Regions from separate parts of the Dietzia sp. B32 genome, predicted to be linked through region 2. Evidence: predicted binding sites of a transcription regulator. Region 2 holds the regulator's gene; the other holds the start of a gene.
The links. Region 2 encodes LexA, which represses DNA repair genes until DNA is damaged. Its sites were predicted from a motif close to CGAACANNTGTTCG; they were not measured.

Region 1 (7,310 bases), 1.0 Mb from region 2:
GACGGTGCGATCGGGCCAGCCCATGGTCGAGAACGGCCACAGGCCGGACGAGAACCACGTGTCGAGGACGTCGGTGTCCTGGGTGTATCCGGCTGGCGGCTCCTCGTCGGGGCCCACACAGACGACCTCTCCGTCGGGCCCGTACCAGATCGGGATCCGGTGACCCCACCACAGCTGGCGCGAGATGCACCAGTCGTGCATGTCGTCGACCCAGTCGAACCAGCGGGGCTCCTGGCTCTTGGGGTGGATGACGGTGTCGCCGTCGCGGACGGCGTCCCCCGCCATCGCGGCCAACTCCTCGACCCTGACCCACCACTGCAGTGACAGGCGCGGCTCGATCGGCTCGCCGGAGCGCTCGGAGTGGCCCACCGAGTGCAGGTACGGACGCACCTCCTTGACGATGCGCCCCTGCTCGGCGAGGTCCTCGCGCACGGCCCTCCGTGCCTCGAACCGGTCCATCCCGTCGTAGCGGGTCCCGGTGCCGGCGATGTGGCCGGTGGCGTCCATGATCGTGGGCATCTCGAGCCCGTGACGCTGGCCGATCGCGAAGTCGTTGGGGTCGTGCGCGGGCGTGACCTTGACCGCGCCGGTCCCGAACTCGGGGTCGACGTAGTCGTCCGCCACCACGCGCATGGTCCACCCCTCGCGGAACGGATGCGGGATCTCAGTACCCACCAGATGGGCGTACCGCTCGTCGGAGGGATGGACGGCAATCGCGGTGTCTCCGAGCATCGTCTCGAGGCGGGTCGTGGCCACCACCAGGTGCGGCTCGGAGTCGTCCATCGACCCGTAGCGGAAACTGACCAGCTCGCCCTCGACGTCGGCGTACTTGACCTCGATGTCGGAGATGGCGGTCTGAAGGGTGGGCGACCAGTTGACCAGCCGCTCGGCGCGGTAGATCAGTCCGTGGTCGTAGAGCTTCTTGAAGATGGTCTGGACCGCTCGCGAGAGTCCGTCGTCGAGGGTGAACCGCTCGCGCGACCAGTCGACGCCGTCGCCGAGGCGACGCATCTGATCGCCGATGGTGCCGCCGGACTCACGCTTCCACTCCCAGACCTTCTCGATGAACGCCTCGCGGCCGATCTCGTGGCGGTCGATCCCCTCGTCGCGGAGTCTGCGGTCCACCAGGGTCTGTGTGGCGATGCCGGCGTGGTCCATGCCGGGCAGCCACAGCACCTCGTACCCCTGCATGCGCTTGCGCCGCGTGAGCACGTCCATGAGCGTGTGGTCGAGCGCGTGCCCCATGTGCAGGCTGCCGGTCACGTTCGGGGGCGGCAGCACCACCGAGTAGGCGGGCTTGTCGCTCGACGGGTCGGCCTCGAAATACCCGGCCTCCACCCAGCGCTCATACAGCCCGTTCTCCACCTCACCTGGATTCCAGGAAGCGGGCAGGGCGTCCGCACGGTCGGTGTTCGGGGAGGCAGCGGCTGGAGTCGTCACCCGACCATCCTAGGCCGTGGGCGCCGGGGTCCGGCACACGCCGTCGACCCCGGCACACCCGAGGTCAGTCGGCCAGGCCGAGCCCGTGAACGGCGTCACGCTCCGAGACCAGCTCCGCCACCGAGGCGTCGATGCGGGAGCGTTGGAAATCGCCGATCTCCAGGCCCTCGACGACCTCCCAGCCGGCGCCCCGGCTGCGGCAGGGCAGCCCCGTCACCACGCCCGGCTCGGTGCCGTACTGCCCCTCGGAGGGCAACGCGACCGTCGTCCAGCTCTCACCCGGCGTACCGTGCACCCAGTCGCGCATCTGGTCGACCGCCGCGCCGGCGGCGGACGCCGCCGACGAGGATCCGCGAACCGCGATGATCTCGGCTCCCCGACCGGCGACCCGCGGAATGAACGTGTCGGCCAGCCACGCCTCGTCGAGTCCGGCGGTGACCGGTTCACCCCGCAGCGTCAGATAGGACACGTCGGGAAACTGGGTGGCCGAGTGATTGCCCCAGACGACGACGCCGTCCAGGTCCGCGACCGGTGCGCCCAGTCGGGTGGCGAGCTGGCTCAACGCACGGTTGTGGTCGAGACGCATCAGGGCGGTGAACCGCTCGGCGGGGACGTCGGGCGCATGCCGGTGGGCGATGTAGGCGTTGGTGTTGGCGGGATTGCCCACCACGACCACCCGCACGTCGTCGGCGGCGTGGGCGTTGATGGCCCGCCCCTGCTCGCGGAAGATCGCCCCGTTGGCGGTGAGCAGGTCGGCGCGCTCCATCCCCTTCCCGCGCGGCCTGGCACCCACGAGGAACGCCGCGTTGGCGCCCTCGAACGCCGAGTCCACGTCATCGGTGATCTCGATGGAGTCCACCAGCGGGAGCGCGCAGTCCTCGATCTCCATGGCCACGCCCTCCGCCGCGACCACGGCCGACGGGATGTCGAGCAGCCGCAGGCGGACCGGGGTCCCGGGGCCGAAGACCAGCCCGGAGGCGAGACGGAACAACAATGAGTAGGCGATCTTTCCGGCGGCGCCGGTGACGGTCACGGTGACCGGGGTGGAGGTGCTCATGGAGGCGAACCTTCCGGGACGACGACGGGGTCGGTTCCCACAGTAGTGAGAATCCGACCCCGCAACCCGCGTCCGCGGGCGGAGTACACCTGACGTTCGCCCGGGCGCCGCCTCAGGCGTGGATCTCGGCCCCGGTCTTGAGCCGGACCTCGTCGATCGTGACGCCCGGTGCCAGTTCGACCAGACGGAAGCCCTCCGGTGCGATGTCGAGGACGCACAGGTCGGTGACGACGCGCTGGACGCAGCCGCGGCCCGTGTAGGGCAGGGAGTTCTCCGCGAGGAGCTTGAGGTCCCCCTTGCGCGTGATGTGGTCCATCATCACGATCACCCTGCCGGCACCGTGGACGAGGTCCATCGCACCGCCCATGCCCTTGACCATGGCGCCGGGGATCATCCAGTTGGACAGGTCTCCGGCCTGGGAGACCTGCATCGCACCCAGGACCGCCACGTCGACGTTCCCACCGCGGATCATCGCGAAGGACTCCGAGGACGAGAAGTACGCGGCCCCCGGAGCGGCGGTGATCGTCTCCTTGCCGGCGTTGATCATCTCCGGGTCCAGCTGCTCGCGCGTGGGGTACGGGCCCACGCCCAGGATCCCGTTCTCCGAGTGGAGCGTGACGTGCACCCCGGCCGGGAGATAGTCGGGGATCAGGGTCGGCATGCCGATACCCAGGTTCACGTACTGTCCGTCGACGAAGTCGGCGGCGATGCGGGCCGCCATCTGCTCATGGGTCCAGCTCATGACCGATCCCCTCCCTTGCTGCTGAGCTTCTCGATCTCCACTCCGGTCTCCTGGCGTCCGACCTCGACCAGGCGCTGGACGAAGATCCCGGGCACGTGGACGTCGGCGGGGTCGATCTCGCCGGCGGCGACGATCTCCTCGGCCTGCACGATCGTCACCCGGCCCGACATCGCCGCATCGGGGTTGAAGTTGCGGGCCGTTCCGTAGAACTGCAGGTTGCCCGCAGTATCCGCACGGTGGGCGTGGACGAGGGCGTAGTCCGTGACGATCGAGCGCTCCAGGACGTACGGGATCCCGTCGAACTCGCGGACCTCCTTGGGCTCGGAGGCCAGGGCGACCCCGCCGTCACCGTCGTAGCGCAGCGGCAGGCCGCCCTCGGCGACCATCGTGCCGACGCCCGCGGGGGTGTAGAACGCGGGGATGCCCGCGCCACCGGCCCGCATGCGCTCGGCGAGCGTGCCCTGCGGGGTGAGTTCCACCTCGAGCTCGCCCGAGAGGTACTGACGGGCGAACTCCTTGTTGGCGCCCACGTACGAGGCGGTGGTCCGCGTGATGCGGCGGGCCTCGAGCAGTTTGCCCAGGCCGAAGCCGTCGGTCCCGCAGTTGTTGCTCACCGTCTGCAGATCGGTGGCCCCCTGGTCGAGGAGCGCGTCGATGAGGACGGCGGGGATGCCGACCAGACCGAAACCCCCCACGGCGAGGGAGGCGCCGTCCGGGATGTCCGCGACCGCGTCGGCAGCCGAGGAGAAGATCTTGTTGGTCATGTCACGCACCATATCCCTTGTTCGCATCTTGTACAACTGTTCGCCCTTCGCACGATTCCCGCGTATCGTGGACCGCACACCACGCCGCGCCCCGCCCGCGACCAGACACCCCGCGACCAGACACACGGAAGGACCGACACCATGCCCGCCACCCTGTCCCACGAGGTCAGTGGACCCCGGTCCGCCGACACCCCCGTCCTCGTCCTCCTCGGATCGCTCGGGTCCGACCGCTCCATGTGGGACGCCCAGGTCCGCGATCTGTCCCGCGATCACACCGTGGTCGCCGTGGACCACCGGGGGCACGGCACGTCCGAGGTCATCCCCGGTCCGTGCACGATCGCCGACCTGTCCGCGGACGTGGTGGCCCTGCTCGACTCACTGGAGATCGATCGGTTCCACATCGCCGGGCTGTCGCTCGGCGGCGCGGTGGCCCAGTGGCTCGCCGTCCACGAGCCCGCCCGTGTCCTCTCCGTCGCCCTGCTGTGCACCGCCGCGAGGTTCGGCGAACCGGCCGGGTGGGCCGATCGCGCCGCCGCGGTCCGCGAGGGCGGGACCGCCGCTGTCGCCGACGCCGTCGTCGCACGGTGGATCACCGCCGCACGAGCCGAGGCCGAGCCCGACCTCGTCGCGGGCCTGCGCGAGATGGTCCTGGCCACCCCGGCCGAGGGATACGCCTCCTGTTGTGACGCACTGGCCGGGTGGGACAACCGGGCCGAGCTGGGTCGGATCTCCTGTCCCACCCTCGTGCTCGCCGGGGACGAGGACCCGTCCACGCCCCCGGATGTGGTCCGGGAGATCGCAGACGGTGTACCCGGGTCCGACTTCGTCGTCGTCACCCCCGCCGCCCACGTCCCCACCGTCGAGATCCCGGAGCGCATCAACGAGATCCTCCGCCGCCACCTCGAGACCGCCCGGAACACGGGCGCGGCATGACCCGCCCCGACGTGGTGTCGACCCCGGCGCGCCCCGGGGGCGACGGCGGGGACCGCTCCGCCTCCCCCGACTTCGTCCAGTCACTCGCACGCGGACTGTCGGTCATCCGGGCGTTCGACGCCCGCCAGCCGCGCCAGACCCTCAGTGACGTCGCGCGCAACACCGGCCTGACCCGGGCGACCGCCCGCCGCTTCCTCCACACCCTCGTCGAACTGGGGTACGTGGACACGGCGGACTCGGTCTTCTGGCTCACCCCCCGCGTCCTGGACCTCGGGTACAGCTACCTGTCCTCCCTGCCGCTGACCGACCTCGCCCAGCCGCACCTGGAGAAGCTCAGCTCGCGGCTCGGCGAGTCGTCCTCGGTGGCGGTGCTCGACGGTTCCGACATCGTCTACGTGGGTCGCGTCCAGGTGCGTCGCATCATGACGATCGGCATCACCATCGGCACCAGGTTCCCCGCCTACGCCACGTCGATGGGTCGGGTCCTGCTGGCGTCGCTGCCGGCGGAGGACCTCGACGCCTACCTCGCCGCGACCGACCTGCGGGCCCTCACCCCACACGGACTGGCCGACGAGGCCGCGCTCCGCGCGGAGTTGTCGCGGGTGGCCGAGCGCGGCTGGTGCGTGGTCGACCAGGAACTCGAACCGGGCCTGCGTTCCGTGGCCGCCCCGGTCCACGACCGCCACGGCGCGGTCCGCGCAGCCCTCAACGTCTCCACCCACGCCGCCCGCTACTCCCCCGACCAGCTCCACGACGAGGTCATCCCCGAGCTGCTGGCCACCACCCGCGCGCTGTCGGCCGACCTCGCCATCGTCAACCGCTGAACCCGAACGAAGGAACCCCATGCGTGACGTCGTCATCTGCCAACCCCTCCGCACCCCGGTCGGGCGATTCGGCGGGGTGTTCCGCGACCTGGACGCGAACACCCTCGCCACCGACCTGCTCGCCGCCCTCGTCGAGCGGACCGGCCTGACCGGAGCCGACGTCGACGACGTCGTGCTGGGGCAGGGCTCGCCGAGCGGTGAGGGACCGGCCATCGGCCGCATCGCCGCACTCGACTCCCCGCTCGGGATCGACGTACCGGGCATGCAGCTCGACCGGCGTTGCGGCTCCGGCCTCCAGGCGGTCATCACCGGCGCGCTCCAGGTGGCCTCCGGCGGTATGGACCTCGTCGTGGCCGGCGGCGTCGAGTCGATGAGCCAGGTGGAGTTCTACGCCTCACCCAGCCCCCGCTGGGGCATCCGCGGGGACGGGATCTCGCTGGTCGACCGCCTCGGACGGGCCCGCACCACGGTCGGCGGTCGCTCGCACGTCATCGACGGCGGGATGATCGAGACCGCCGAGAACCTCCGGCGCGAGTACGGCATCGGGCGGGACGAGCAGGACCGGCTGGCCGTGCAGTCCCACCAGCGCGCCGTGGCCGCGCAGGAGTCCGGGGTGTTCGCCGAGGAGATCGTCCCGGTGACCGTCCCACAGCGTAAGGGTGAGGACCTCGTCGTCGACACCGACGAGCACCCCCGGGCCGACAGCACCGTGGAGGCGCTGGCGCGCCTGCGACCCATCATGGGCCGCACCGACCCCGAGGCCACCGTCACCGCCGGCAACGCCTCCGGCCAGAACGACGGCGCCGCGATGTGCATCGTCACCACCGCGGACAAGGCCTCCGCCCTCGGCCTCACCCCGCTCGTCCGCCTCGCCTCGTGGGCCGTCGCGGGGGTGGCCCCCGAGACGATGGGCATCGGGCCGGTCCCCGCCGCGGCCAAGGCCCTCGGCCGGCTCGGGCTGACGCTGTCGGACATGGGCGTCATCGAACTCAACGAGGCGTTCGCCGCGCAGGCGCTGTCCGTCATGCGCGAATGGGACATCGATCCGTCCTCCGAGCACCTCAACCCCCACGGCTCCGGCATCTCCCTGGGCCATCCCGTCGGGGCGACCGGTGCCCGCATGCTGGCGACGCTGTCCCGCGAGATGGTGCGTCGAGACGTGCAGTGGGGACTGGAGACCATGTGCATCGGCGGCGGTCAGGGCCTGGCCGCGGTGTTCGAGCGGGTCTGACCCACTCCGCTCCCGACGCAGAAAGGGGCCGAGCCGATCTCCGGCTCGGCCCCTTTCCACGCGTGGGGGCGTCAGTCGACGCGCGAGGGGTGCCGGGTAAGGGCCATGACCTGCATGTCCATGTACGGGAACAGCGGCAGACCCTGGAGGATCTCGTGCAGCTCGTCAGCCGACTCGACGTCGAAGATGCTGATGTTCGAGTACTGGCCGACGATCCGCCAGAGCTCACGCCACTTGCCCGACCGCTGCAGGTCCTGGCTGTAGGCCTTCTCGCGGGCCAGGGTGTCGGCGCGGACCTCGGGGTCCAGGTCGTGCGGGA
Region 2 (7,310 bases):
AGACCGACTCCGGCTCCGGAACCAGGTACCCGATCTCCTGCAGGAAGGCCTTGTAGGCGCTCGGGTCGATCGGCGCCGGGTTCTCGTGGTGCCAGGCGTTGATCCTGGACTGCAACTCCTCGCGGGTGGCGAGCAGCTCGCGGTTGCGCGGGGCCAGCTCGGTGAAGATCTCTGAGGCACCCGCCCAGAACGCGTCGGGGTCGACCCCGGTCCCCGGAATGGCCTTGGTGTTGACGAAGTCGTAGAGGACCTCGTCGACCTGGATACCGCCGACGGTGATGCGTTCGGACATCGATGCTCTCCTAGAGGTAGGGGACCGTTCTCCTGTCCGACTCTAGTGGGCGCCCCGTCCGGGTTCATCCGGCCTTTCCGCACTGCGGAACGATTACCGGAGCCGAGTACGATTTCGCCATGACTTCGACTCGCCCGGCTTCGCAGCCCGACGGTATCGCCTTCCTCAAGGGCCACGGGACCCTCAACGATTTCGTCATCCTCCCGGACGACGACGCCGACCTCGAACTGGATGAGGCCCTCGTGCGTGCGCTGTGCGACCGGCGCGGTGGTATCGGCGCGGACGGCGTGCTCAGGATCGCCACCGCCGGCGCCCTCGTCGACCGGGGGGTGCTGGCTTCCCTGCCCGACGGTGTCGACCGGGCGGACTGGTTCATGGACTACCGCAACGCGGACGGCTCGATCGCGGAGATGTGCGGGAACGGGGTCCGGGTCTTCGCCCACGCGCTCGTCGGGACCGGACGGGCGGAGGCGGGTTCGATCCCCGTGGGCACGCGGGCCGGCGCTCGCCCAGCCGAGGTCATCTCCTACTCGGGCGATGATGCCGTGGTGCGGGTGGACATGGGGGAGCCGCGACTGCTCGGGCTGTCCTCGGCGGAGATCGCGGGCCGCACCTTCGCGGGACTGGCCGTCGACATGGGCAATCCGCATCTGGCCTGCGTGGTCCCGGGTCTGGGAGCGGCGGACCTCGCCGCGTTGCGGGTGGAGCAGAGCCCGGTGTTCGACAGGGACTTCTTCCCCGACGGGGTCAACGTGGAGATCGCCACCCCGATGGTGGACGGCCGGGTCTCGATGCGTGTCCATGAGCGCGGTGCCGGGGAGACCATGTCCTGCGGCACCGGGATCGTGGCGACCGCGGTGGCCGCACTGGCCGACGCGGGGGAGGCGTCGGGAGACGTCGTCGTCGCGGTCCCGGGCGGCGAACTCGCGGTCGCTCTACGAGAGGGTGGATCCTCCCTCATCGGACCGTCGGCCCTCGTCGCCCACGGCCGATATCGTCGTAGGCATTAGCACACCGCTCCACACAGGACACCAGGGGCCCGGGTGTGAGAAGATGAACGCGAATGACTACTGATTACACGGCCGCTGATCGGCCGACACGCGACCTCGATCCATCCATCGGTGAGTTCCAGCTCGAGGAGAGATCCTCGATGCGCCGGGTGGCGGGGCTGTCCACCGAACTCCAGGACGTCAACGACGCCGAGTACCGCCAGCTCAGACTCGAACGGGTCGTGCTCGTGGGTGTCTGGACGGAGGGCTCCGCCGCCCAGGCCGACGCCGCGATGGCCGAACTCGCCCAGCTGGCCGAGACCGCGGGATCAGAGGTGTGCGATGCGCTCATCCAGCGACGCGACAAGCCCGACGCCGCGACGTACATCGGGTCGGGCAAGGTCAGTGTCCTCAAGGACGTGATCGCCGCGACCGGCGCCGACACCGTCATCTGCGACGGTGAACTCACCCCGGGACAGTTGCTCGCGCTGGAGAAGGCGGTCAACGTCAAGGTCATCGACCGCACCGCCCTGATCCTCGACATCTTCGCGCAGCACGCCACCAGCCGCGAGGGCAAGGCCCAGGTGACTCTCGCCCAGATGGAGTACATGCTTCCCCGCCTCCGCGGCTGGGGCGAGTCGTTGTCCCGTCAGGCCGGCGGGCGTGCCGGCAGCAACGGCGGCGTGGGTCTCCGAGGTCCGGGTGAGACCAAGATCGAGACCGACCGGCGTCGGATCCGCGAACGGATGGCACGTCTGCGGCGCGACATCAAGGGGATGAAACAGGCCCGCGACACCAAACGGCACCGTCGCCGTGCCACGCCCGTGCCCTCGATAGCGATCGCCGGATACACCAACGCCGGAAAGTCCAGTCTTCTCAATCGGATAACCGGTGCCGGGGTACTGGTCCAGAACGCCTTGTTCGCCACGCTCGACCCGACCACCCGGAAGGCCGAGCTGCCTGACGGCCGCGCGGTCGTCTTCACCGACACCGTGGGGTTCGTTCGTCATCTTCCGACCCAGTTGGTCGAGGCCTTCCGTTCCACACTGGAGGAGGTCGTCGACTCCGAACTTCTCCTCCATGTGGTGGACGGCTCGGATGCCTTTCCGCTCCGCCAGATCGAGGCGGTGCGCAAGGTGATCAACGAGGTGGTGGAGGAGCAGAACGCCGAGCGACCTCGTGAGCTGCTGGTGATCAACAAGGTGGACGCCGCGGATCCCGTCGTACTCACCGAGTTGCACCACGCGCTACCCGACGCCGTGTTCGTCTCGGCCGTCACCGGTCAGGGCGTCGACGAGCTGCTCGAGCGGATCACCCAGATCGTCGCTTCCGGGGACACCGAGGTCACCCTGGAGATCCCGTACTCCCGTGGGGACGTGGTGTCACGGGTCCACGCCGAGGGCGCGGTGGTCGAGGAGGAGCACACCGAAAACGGAACCCGGGTCATCGTCCGACTGCCCGCCTCAGTGGCGGGTGAACTCGACGAGTTCGCCGCCGACGGCTCACACGACGGCGCCGCCTGACCCCCACCGGGGACGGGCGGCGCGCCGTTCGAGTCCGGAGTTCAGAGCTTCCGGAACACCGTCACCACCTTGCCGAGGATCGTCGCGTGCTCTCCCGGGATGGGACTGAACGACGGATTGTGAGGTAGCAGCCAGACTCCGCTCGCGTCGTTGCGGAAGGTCTTGACCGTCGCCTCCCCGTCGATCATCGCCGCGACGATCTCACCGTTGTCCGCGACGTTCTGCCGCCGGACCACCACGAAGTCGCCGTCGCAGATCGCCGCGTCGATCATCGATTCCCCGACGACCTTGAGCATGAACAGGTCGCCGGATCCCACGAGGTCCGCGGGCAGCGGGAAGATCTCCTCGACGGCCTGTTCGGCGAGGATCGGACCGCCGGCGGCGATCCGGCCGAGCACGGGGACGTAGACGGGCTCGGAGGCGCCGCCGGGCCGCTGGGGCTCGGGCGTCGGCGAACGACGCCCGCGCGACTTCTGCCCGGGAACCCCGTGCACGTCCACCGCGCGCGGCTTGTGCGGGTCCCGGGTCAGGAAACCCTTCTTCTCGAGAGTCCGCAACTGATGAGCCACCGACGAGGTGGACTGCAACCCGACCGCGTCGCCGATCTCCCGGATGCTCGGCGGATAGCCGCGCTCCTTGACGGTGTCGTGGATGTGGAGGAGAACGCTCTTCTGTCGGTCCGTCAGCGACTCGAAGTCGGGCTTCGGCATCTCGTGTGGTCCCTTCGGCGAATGGATGTTCGACGTCTGTATCTGTGTACACCCTATCGCCCATGCGAACGTCGCGCCACACAGGTGTTCGAAATAATCGGGCCCGGAATGGTGACTGTGTCGGAGTCGCGTGATACAACTCTAGGAGAGTTCGGATTCGAACAGATGTACTGACACATACATACGGGTGTGCGAACACCACTCGCACACCGTATCGAGTAGGGAGTCACCATGACCGTTACGGAGTTGCAGTCACACGCACGTCCGACCGTGCGGTGGAGCGAGGTCTGCCCCGGCGACCATCGCGGGCGGTCCGCGGGCGTCGATCGTCCCGGCACCCCACAGAGTTCCCCGGGTAAGGGCAGCGCACAGCCCGGTCGCGTCCACCGTCGCCCCGCGGTTCGACCGGAGGGCAGCCGTCCCGCGGCGGCGTCGGCACGTGTCGACACCGTCGTCCGGCCGAGGGTGCCCGGCCGCCCCCTCGGCGTCACGTCTGTGGCACCGGGTCGCCGCGTGCTCGTCCGCCCGGCGTCGGCCGAGGGCGTGCGCGCCTGCCATATCGAGGCTCCTGTGGCCAGCGGCGTCGTCGACGACGTTCCTACGTGGGCGCTCCTGGCCTGCGGGATCGCGTTCGGAGTGATCCTGCTCTTCGCCGTGGCGTATCTCGGCGGGCCCGCCTACGCATGACCGGTCGTCGGGCCTCCTAGAATGAGTCGGGGACGGTGTACTGCCATCCCCGCATCCCGTCAGGCACGAGCCGGGACGCGTGAAGTCCGGTCGACGAAGGGCCCCACGGGAATGTACTGCCCGACATGCCACCACGAGGACTCCCGCGTGATCGATTCACGATCGGTCGACGAGGGGCAGGCGATCCGGCGTCGCCGGGAATGTCCGAGGTGCGGCCACCGGTTCACGACTCTCGAGACGCCGCTTCTGACTGTTCTCAAACGCAACGGGGTCACGGAGGCGTTCAGCCGGGACAAGGTGGTGCGCGGAGTCCGGCGTGCGTGCCAGGGACGAGCGGTCGACGAGGACGCCCTGCGCCGCCTCGCCCAACAGGTCGAGGACGCCGTCCGCGCCGGTGGCGTGTCCGAAGTCCCCGCCCATCAGATCGGTCTTGCCATCCTGGGCCCGCTACAGGACCTGGACGAGGTCGCCTACCTCCGCTTCGCCTCGGTGTACAAGCAGTTCAGTTCCGCCGATGACTTCGAACGCGAGATCATCGCCCTCCGGGAACGCCGGACGAGTCGCTAGACGCGCGCCATAGGCGGGTGATCGGCCGACGGCCGGCTCCAGGGGACGGCCTGCCTCAGCGGGACGACCGGGGGGCCAGCGCCGCTGCCACTGCCTTCTCGATGCGCTCCGCCGACACCGATCTGGCGGTCCCGAGCGTCTGCGCGAACAGCCCCACGCGGTATTCGGCCAGCATCCAGCGCAGGTCGCGAACGGCCCGGGCCCCACCCGGGCGCTTTCGCAACGCGGCGCACGCCTCGTCGACCCTCGCCTCGGACCGGGACAGCCTCACCGTGAGTTCCCGGTGGCGGGACGGAGACTTCTCCGCCAGCTCCAGGCGGAGCCCCACAGCCCTCACGTGTCGTTCCAGATGCGGGAGTGCGTCGGCCGGGTGTCGGGCGAGGAAACCCCGGCCGATGAGGAAGTCGAGAGACGGCCGGACGGCATCGGCGATGTCCGCCGGTGCCGCGGCCAGCGAGCCCCACACCGACTGGGCCGCCACGAGAGCGGGCACCGCCGTCGAGATCGCGGACGCCACGGCGCCGGGCACCTCCGCTCTCGCGGTGGCCTGCAGCTCGTCGAAATCAGCGACGGTGAGGACCGGAGCGCCCTTTCTCCGGGCGATGATCCGGCCGCACGCCGCGAGTGAGGCATCCGAGACGAGCCCCTCGATCCCGCCGTGCGGGTACTGCGAGAGAGCGAGCCGCTGCTGTACCGGGCGCCCACGCAGGATCGACGACGCCGACACGAGACCAGACGAGATCAGCGTCAGCACCGCGGCCGCCTGGGTCGATCGGCGCTCGTCCTCGGTGGCACACGCCACCACGTGGATGCCGTCCGCGCCGACACGCAGTGCTGGATAGACCGTGACCTCGACCCCGTCCACCGAGCCGGTCACCGCCGGCGGGAGATCGCCGATGGTGCCGGCGGTCCACTCCCGGTACGGACCCTTGTCCGGGACCAGGCGGGCGTTGAGAGTCGCACGAACCCTGTCCACCAAGCGGGTCCTCAACTGCGCTAGATCCGTCCCGGAGGCCACGACCTCGTCACCGTCGACCACCTCGAAGCGCATCCGGAGGTGGCCCGGTAGCTGGGTCGGGTCGAAGTCACGGGGATCGACTGTCGAACCTATCCGGGCCGAGAGCGCCCGGGCGAGCGCCACGGGAAGCGGGGCGGAGCGGGGCGAGACGTCGCCGGCGAGCAGCGACGCGAACTCCGCCGGCGGTGAGCACTGACGGCGGAGGTACTTGGGGAGTGTGCGGAGCATCTCGGTGTAGAGCTCCTCCCGCAGCCCCGGAACCAACCACTCGAAACCGGCGGCCGTGACCGAGGACAGCTGGGGCAGGGGGATACGGACCGTGATGCCGTCCGACGTCACGCCCGGGTCGAAGGCGTAGCGCAGTTCGAAACTCCGGTCGCCCTGGCGCCAGAGCGGCGGGAAATCCGCCGCGTCGGGCGCAGCCTCGGAGGTACGTATGTCCTCGGGCGTGAGGCGAAGGACGTCAGGGTCGCGGTGGCCTCGTTTCTTCCACCACGATTCGAGATGACGGCCGGACGTGACGTCTTCCGGCAGTCGCTCGAGGTAGAAGGCCACGAGGGCCTCGTCATCGATCACCAGGTCACGGCGACGGCTCCGTGTCTCCAGTTCACGGGCCTGTTCCACGGCGCGGGCGTTCTCCCGGATGACCGGGACGCGGGTGTCCAGGCGTCCCTCGACGATTCCGTGGCGGACGAGCATCTCCCGGGCGAGCGGCGCGTCGACGCGCGACAGCAGTATCCTCCGCGCCTCCACCACCGTCAGGCCCAACAGGAGGACCTTCTCGTAGGCCATCGCCGCACCCTGCGCGTCCGACCAGTGCGGTTCGGAGTACTGGGTACGGGTGAGGTGGCCCCCGAGCTGCTCGATCCAACCGGGATCGATCCGGGCGACGTCGCGGGCCCACAGCCGGGAGGTCTCGACCAGTTCCGAGGCCATCACCCAGCGGGGTGGCTTCCTGGACAGGTCCGACCCGGGGAACACCTGGAACCGGATACCACGTGTCCCGCGGAACTCCCGGGTCTCCTCGTCGCGCATACCGACATTGGTCAACAGACCGGTGAGGACCGCCTTGTGGAGATCGTCCTCCGCCGCATGCCCGGACGCGGGATGCCATCCGCGTTCGCGGCACATGCTCCGCAGCTGCGAGTTGAGGTCCTGCCATTCCCGGATGCGCAGCCAGTGCAGGTACTCGGCCTTGCACATCTTGCGGAAAGCGCTGCCGGAGAGCTCGCGACGCTGCTCGGTGATGTACCGCCACAGGTTGAGGTAGCCGAGAAAATCGGAGGTCTTGTCCGCGAACCGACGGTGCAGCAGGTCGGCTTTGTCGCGCTCCTCGGCGGGCCGCTCGCGGACGTCCTGAACGGTCAGAGCCGCGACGACCACCAACACGTCGGAGAGCGAACCGTTGCGATGGCCCTCGACCACCATCCGGGCGAGTCGGGGATCGAGGGGGAGTGCCGCCATGTCGCGGCCCACCTCGGTCAGATGCGGACGCTCGTCCTCGTCGACCGTCAACGCCCCGAG

Region 1: a site for LexA is predicted at 4,033-4,046, ahead of L8M95_RS14545 (CoA transferase subunit A). Genes of this name have one in related genera too.

Annotation. Positions count from the first base shown of each region.
Region 1 is NZ_CP093845.1:3,071,492-3,078,801, forward strand. It holds gene L8M95_RS14530 (valine--tRNA ligase) at 1-1,440, opposite strand, end outside; gene L8M95_RS14535 (malate dehydrogenase) at 1,505-2,497, opposite strand; gene L8M95_RS14540 (3-oxoacid CoA-transferase subunit B) at 2,610-3,239, opposite strand; gene L8M95_RS14545 (CoA transferase subunit A) at 3,236-4,003, opposite strand; gene pcaD (3-oxoadipate enol-lactonase) at 4,145-4,936, shown strand; gene L8M95_RS14555 (IclR family transcriptional regulator) at 4,933-5,760, shown strand; gene L8M95_RS14560 (acetyl-CoA C-acetyltransferase) at 5,780-6,991, shown strand; gene catC (muconolactone Delta-isomerase) at 7,063-7,310, opposite strand, start outside.
Region 2 is NZ_CP093845.1:390,179-397,488, reverse strand. It holds gene L8M95_RS01915 (malate synthase G) at 1-292, opposite strand, end outside; gene dapF (diaminopimelate epimerase) at 412-1,302, shown strand; gene hflX (GTPase HflX) at 1,356-2,804, shown strand; gene lexA (transcriptional repressor LexA) at 2,846-3,514, opposite strand; gene L8M95_RS01895 (DUF3806 domain-containing protein) at 4,010-4,201, shown strand; gene nrdR (transcriptional regulator NrdR) at 4,313-4,768, shown strand; gene hrpA (ATP-dependent RNA helicase HrpA) at 4,824-7,310, opposite strand, start outside.